2 regions of the Pseudidiomarina sp. WS423 genome follow, and region 1 is predicted to be linked to the other one. Evidence: predicted binding sites of a transcription regulator. Region 1 holds the regulator's gene; the other holds the start of a gene.
What was found. The regulator FNR, encoded in region 1, switches genes on or off when oxygen is low (the NO sensors DNR and NnrR bind a similar motif). The targets are predictions, from matches to a motif close to TTGATCTAGATCAA.
Positions count from the first base shown of each region.

Region 1 (3,422 bases):
GCCGATATCGCCACCGCGGCGGTGGCACTGTCAAAGTTACCGCGGTGGTGCCTAGCCGGCTGGAGAAAAGCAGAGCAACGACTAATAATAGGCCGACACTCAGTTGGTCAAATAATTGCTGTAATGCCTGCTGCAATAGTTGCTCACTGGCACTACAATCACTCTCGCTAGCTAGGGCACTAGCGGCGTCGCTGGTGGCGCTAGTTGCCACCAGGCTAGCCTGCGGTAGCGCCTGCTGTTGTAATGGACAGCCTTGAATCCAACTACTTTGTTTCGCCAAACACAGACACAACACCAGCATGACGGCCCATAGGCAGCCACGTGCGCGTTGTTGTTCAGTCCAGTTAAGCATCAGGTTATCTCTTTAATTTAGCTGTTGCCGATACTAGCAAGTTTTCAACGCGCGGCCAAGTTTTAGCCAGCGCCAAAGTGGCTTAGAACGTTTAAGCCAAGAGTTGACTTAGCGCGGTAGCAATACCTAGCACCACGAACAAGGTCGCCGCAATATAACGAGCTGCATTCAGAGGTAGTTTTTGCATCAACCGTTGTCCGAGTAGCACGATCGGAACATTGGCAAGCATCATCCCTAAGGTTGTTCCTAATGTAACCCACAATACGCTGGTGTATTGAGCTCCTAGAATAACCGTAGCCACCTGGGTCTTATCACCTATTTCAGCAATAAAAAACAGCACTGTGGTGGCGATAAAAGCGCCGTATTTACGCACGTTTTCGTGTTCGTCATCATCTGCTTTATCGGGTATCAGTACCCACAGGCCAACGGCTATAAAAGAACCTGCGACCACATAGGTGGCGAGTGTTGCCGGGATGACATCCACTAACCATGAACCCAGCCAAGCGGACGCTAAATGATTGAGCAGAGTCGCCACTAATATCCCCATGATAATCGCTGTTTTGTGGCGGTACCGCGCCGCCAAGAACAGGCTTAGCAATTGCGTTTTGTCACCTATTTCGGCTAAAGCGACGGTCACGGTTGAAGTTATAAATGCATCCACTTAGGTGCTCCTGCTGGTTTGGTCGCGCATTTTAACAGTATCGGGCAAACCCCACAAACCCTACCAACTACCTCCACTTAGGCATATTGGAGGTACTCCATCGGCACAAGGTTACTTTTCAGGCGTTGGGCGTATACTGCAGTTATTCGTTAGGGATGTTGATCTAAATCAGGAAATCATTATGGCTAATCTGACTTCTCACATACATTGTCAAAATTGCAGCATGGCAGCGCTATGTTTACCGTACCAATTAGATCAAGAGGGTATGAATCGGCTAGACACTATTATTCAGCGTCATAAGCCTCTGCATAAACGTGACGTGTTAGTTAATGCCGGTGCGCCGCTAAAATATTTATATGCCGTGCGTAGCGGTTCACTAAAGTCTTACACCATTGACGATAATGGCGTAGAGCAAATCATTGATTTCCATTTGCCTGGCGACCTCGTCGGTTTTGATGCTTTAGCTGAAGGTCAACACCGCAGTTACTCACAAGCGCTAGAAACCACCATGTTGTGCGAAGTGCCTATTGTGTCACTGGATGAGCTAGTGATTGAGATGCCATCCCTGCGCAAACAAATGATGCGTTTAATGAGTAGCGAGATATTCTCCAGCAAACAACTACTCGGCACGTTGAACAACCGCTCAGCCCATCAACGTTTAGCGCACTTCTTAGTCACCTTGTCCGATCGCTTTAAAGCGCGCGGATTATCTAGCACTTCGTTTCGCTTAACCATGACTCGCGCTGATATCGGTAACTACTTAGGCCTTTCGGTAGAAACCATTAGCCGTATTTTATCGGCACTGCAAGGCGAAGGTGTGATTGATGTGCAGAACAAGCTAGTTAACATCATCGAGCCAGCCCGCTTGCGCGAGCTAGCTCACTAACTGACGCAGCACTTATTGGCAACCACCACAGCAGTGACCATTACCATGGCCACTGCTGGCTGGTTTATCTGCTTGCTTAAAAAGAATGCTATTTTCAATATCGATGTGCAGCTGCAAGTCTTTCACTAACTCATTTAACCCCTCATAAAGCATGATCCAGCTTCCACATGCGCCGCGTGGAGCTTGGTTTTGATGGGTCAACTCTAATAATTCGGCTAACATTTGCTCGTGCTGGTCGTGCTCTTCTTCCATCACCGCGATAGGTCCGCTTGGATAGATCCCACCAGCTAACATCGGAAACAAAATTTGCTCTTCTTTCATCATGTGGCTTTCTAGCTCTTGGTACATGCTTTGCAGCAATTCTGCCAAGCCTGCTGGACAGGCTTCATGATCATTATGTACGTCTTCTATTTTGCGCGCTAAGTTAATTAACTCCGGCAGCTGTGCGCGATGCTTATCGTGAAAATTCTCAACAATATAATCAATTAAATGCTTGCTAGGCATGGCTTGAAACACGGCTAAAGCTTCTGCATGAATGGTAGATGGTGTTGACATAATAACTCCTAATTTTGAGATAAAAGCGGCCAAAATGGACCAGCAATACCTCTTGGTACTGCAAGATGGATGCCAAAACTACCTACTTTGATTTATATCGAGTTTTTCCCTGCAATGGTAAATTAAACCCATATTTATTTGGGTCAAAAAGGACTTTAAGGGTTAAATCTACCATGCAAGATGTCACCTTACTTGAAACTCTGATCGCCGATTTAGTGACCGAACAGCCTGCCGTAGTACGGCTAGAGAAAGTCGTCAAAACACTACGCCAACACTTTCATTGTGGTGCCGTGGTGCTGCTTAAATTAGAGCAGCAAATGCTTAAGCCCATTGCTAGTATCGGTTTAGCACGGGAGGCCTTAGGGCGCCGTTTTATTGTGCATCAGCATCCGCGCCTAGCCACCATTATGGCGAGTCGCGAAGCGGTTCGATTTGAGCCAGATAGCCACCTCGCAGACCCCTATGACGGGCTTATAGAAGATAGCCCCGATGGCCATTTGGCAGTACACGATTGTATGGGGATCTCATTACATGTTGAAGGCAAATGCTGGGGGGTTCTGACCCTAGATGCCCTCACCCCAGGAACCTTTGATACGGCTGCCATGCATGCACTGCAACGAGCAAGCTTGCTGGTTGAAGCGGCGATTCGCATGGGGCAAATTGAGCAAAGCGTCAGAGCCCTACGTAATCAACGGCGCGATCAAGAATACTCGCTTAGTGGCGAGGCTTCCGCTAGTTACGAAATCATCGGGCGTAGTGCTCCATTGCTCAATGTGATGCAAGAATTGAGTGTTGTGGCCGGCTCAGATCTTCCGGTATTACTGCTGGGTGAAACCGGCGTGGGTAAAGAGTTATTTGCACGACAGTTACATCGCCAGTCACAACGAGCGCAGCAGCCCTTAGTGTATGTGAATTGTGCAGCGTTACCTGAGGCTCTGGCCGAGAGTGAGCTCTTCGGCCATACCAAA
Region 1 covers NZ_JBOJLN010000007.1:40,862-44,283, reverse strand. Annotated here, with positions in the region: gene ACQ661_RS07775 (hypothetical protein) at 1-352, opposite strand, end outside; gene ACQ661_RS07770 (TMEM165/GDT1 family protein) at 444-1,013, opposite strand; gene fnr (fumarate/nitrate reduction transcriptional regulator Fnr) at 1,195-1,899, shown strand; gene ACQ661_RS07760 (hemerythrin domain-containing protein) at 1,912-2,454, opposite strand; gene norR (nitric oxide reductase transcriptional regulator NorR) at 2,628-3,422, shown strand, end outside.

Region 2 (3,422 bases), on a different contig from region 1:
ATCACCGTGCAATCGTTGCGTGGTAAAAGAGTCCCATTTAACTGTACGTAAATAGTCCACGAGGGGTTCGATAATAGCCCAAAATGCGGGTTGTAAATTACGTGGGAGTAATTCTGTGGCTTGCAGTGTGGTCATAGAGTCGGTGACAAACTCTTGAAAACTAAGCGTAGGGCGATGCTGGAACTGACCTTGCTGCGCCACCGCATGCAGGCGTCCTATTTGTCGACCGATACGCTCTAGCTGGCCAAGATCTCCTGGCTCTACAGCTCGCCCACCGACACTCGGAAACACTGCAAATCGATAACCTTGATAGGTATGCAAGGTTTGCCCTGCGAGAACCAGCGGCGCCACTGCTGGCACTTCAGCTGTGGCTAGTTCAGCACAAAATGCATGCTCTTCTAAAATTTGTGCATCGCTCCAACGGGCTGGACGATAAAACTTGGCTACATAACGCTGATTGTCATCAGCAAGGTATTGATAGACTCGATTTTCATAACTATTAAGTGCCAATAAACCAGATTGCGGATTAACGCCAACTTGCGCTAATCCGTTTGCAATTACATCTGGGTTAAGCCCTGTAAAGCTAAAGTCTTGCTGACCATCATCAATCATATAAGAAGGTTGCAACGTGGCGTTGTACCACATCTCCTTGTTTGTTCTGCACCACAAAGTTTATTTCAACTCTAGCTTGTGGCGCATTACCGCGAGGAGGTAAGTCAGCAGGATCTATGGCTAAGGTTAACGGCACCGTAGCTACATCACCGCCACCAATAGATAGCTCCGTTTGTCCCATGAGTTTGGCATTATCGTAACCCTCTACGGTAATCACAAAGTCATCAGCTAACTGGGATTTGTTCAGAACTTTCAGCGTAAATACGTTTTGTACCCAACCATCCATGTTATAGGTGTAGAGCTGATTACGATCGCGAATCACGTTAACTTCTAGCGGTACTCGGGTCGCAATATCCCAGACCAACAAGCCAGACATCACCAGCATCACTAAAAAGTAACCGACGCTTTTGAAACGTAGTTTGTGAGTTCTACCGCCTTGCAGATTGCGCTCGGTAGTAAACCTAATCAAGCCGCGCGGATAATTCATTTTATCCATGACATCGTTACAGGCATCGACACAGGCACCGCAGTTTATGCATTCGTACTGTAAGCCATTACGAATATCAATTCCGGTTGGACAAACCTGAACGCACATATAGCAATCAATACAGTCGCCTAACCCCAGCTCTTTAGGGTCTTTTTTACGTGACCGGCCACCACGTGGTTCGCCGCGATTGGTATCGTAAGACACAGTAACCGTATCTTTATCAAACATGGCTGACTGAAAACGTGCATATGGACACATGTGCGTGCACATGATTTCGCGCATCCAACCTGCGTTACCGTAGGTACAAAAAGCGAAAAAGATCACGCTGAAGGTGGCCCAAAAACCCGCGTCAAAAGTCCAAAAACTAGTAAATAACGAGCGAATATCGGTAAAGTATCCGACAAAAATCATCGCCGTCAGCAAGGCGACTATCACCCAAGAGACGTGCTTTGCTGTTTTGCGCCATAGCTTGTCAAAATCCCAAGGCCGCTTATCTAAACTCATCCGCTGATTGCGTGAGCCCTCAAATTTCTTTTCAAACCACATAAAGATAAAAGTCCAGGTGGTTTGTGGGCACATAAAGCCACACCACACCCGACCATAAAGCGTTGTCACAAAGAAGAGTGCGAAAGCTGAAACAATCGCTATCCAAGCCAAAATGGTTAAATCTTGCGGCCACAAGGTTAAGCCAAAAATACGAAAGCGCTGTTCAGCGATATCAAGTAAGACGGCTTGCTCACCGTTCCATTGCAGCCAAGGAATTAGGGCAAACATAGCTAATAAGATAAAACCAAAGCCACGGCGAAACCATTCCAGGGTGCCTTTCACGTCACGCACATAAATACGATTACGCGGAGAATAATCATTACTGCGCTTATTTGGATCGGGCCGCTCAATTTTCACTTGATTTGCAGCCAACACTTTAACTTTTTGTTCCATAACCGTACGACGCCCTCAGCTAGTGGCCTAATTCCTCAGCGATTATACGCCTATTGACTCATTTTGCACGGCTTCAGCCCATACTTTAGCTAGATAAAAAATAACCCGAATGATTAGTTCTATTATTCTTTGATCTGAATCAATAATGCCAAATACAGTCTAGCGGCCAGCGCAATAAACCACCAATAATCCTTGAATTACGGACAAAAAAAACCCGGCTTGGGGGCCGGGTATAAAGAGAACAACCAGATCTCAGGGAAGTTGCAGGCACTATAAAGAGTGCATGTGACGAGAATATGACATCAGACGAACAAACTTAGGCAATGCGTTTAGCCGTTGCTGCCGCGTTCAGAACCGCCGCCATTTTGATCGAGTTCTGAATCGCTTGCGCTGAAATATTGTGCTTTAACAATACGCCAACGTGCGAGTCAATACACATACCACAACCGTTTAAGGCTGATACAGCTAATGAGTACAACTCAAAATCAGCTTTATCGACGCCAGGGTTAGCCATACCATTCATGCGCAAGCCAGCCGGCATTTTGGCGAATTGCTTATCGCTGCATAAATGTAAAAAGCGATAATAGATGTTATTCATCGCCATCAGGGTTGCCGCAAGTTTCGCTGCGCCATCCACGTTATCTTCAACTTTGCCTTCTGCTTCAGTTTTAACCGCAGCGATAAGCTCTTCATCACCGATAGCATAAACTAAAGATAAAGCAGTTCCGTAAAACTGGGTCGCGGTCATACCCGAAGTATCCACATTGCCGAAAATATTCGACAAGTTCAGTTTGGTATCTTTACCGTGCTCGCCCAAGCCTTGTTTGTAATCTGCAATGCTCATAAAAATTCCTCCGCTTAAAAACGGTGCCGCTTAAAGCGGCACCTAGAACGTCACTCAATGTGGGGAAAGTAACGTTGTCTTACAGGGTGTCACCGCCAACAGCACGGTTACATGGACACAATTCGTCAGTTTGCAAACCGTCTAGAATACGTAATACTTCTGTTGGGTTACGACCAACGTTCAAGTTGTTCACTGATACGTGCTGAATGACACCGTGTGGGTCAACTACGAAAGTTGCACGTAAAGCTACGTTTTCTACTTGGTCACGAACGCCTAAACCATCTACTAAAGACTTAACGCCGTTGTCTGCAAATGACCACTGGTTCAAGCTCTTAAGATCTGGGTGTTCACGACGCCATGCTAATTTCACGAATTCGTTGTCAGTGCTACCACCAAGAACCACTGCATCACGGTCAGCGAACTCTTCGTTTAATTTTGCGAACTCAACGATTTCAGTTGGGCACACAAACGTGAAATCTTTTGGATAGAAGAAAATGATTTTCCATTTACCTTCAAAGCTGCTGTTATTAATGGTTTCGA
Region 2 covers NZ_JBOJLN010000018.1:26,135-29,556, reverse strand. Annotated here, with positions in the region: gene ACQ661_RS11545 (serine/threonine protein kinase) at 1-645, opposite strand, end outside; gene ccoG (cytochrome c oxidase accessory protein CcoG) at 605-2,038, opposite strand; gene ACQ661_RS11535 (carboxymuconolactone decarboxylase family protein) at 2,355-2,882, opposite strand; gene ACQ661_RS11530 (peroxiredoxin) at 2,962-3,422, opposite strand, start outside.
Region 2: ccoG (cytochrome c oxidase accessory protein CcoG) is a predicted target of FNR. The motif match lies at 2,168-2,181, and genes of this name have one in related genera.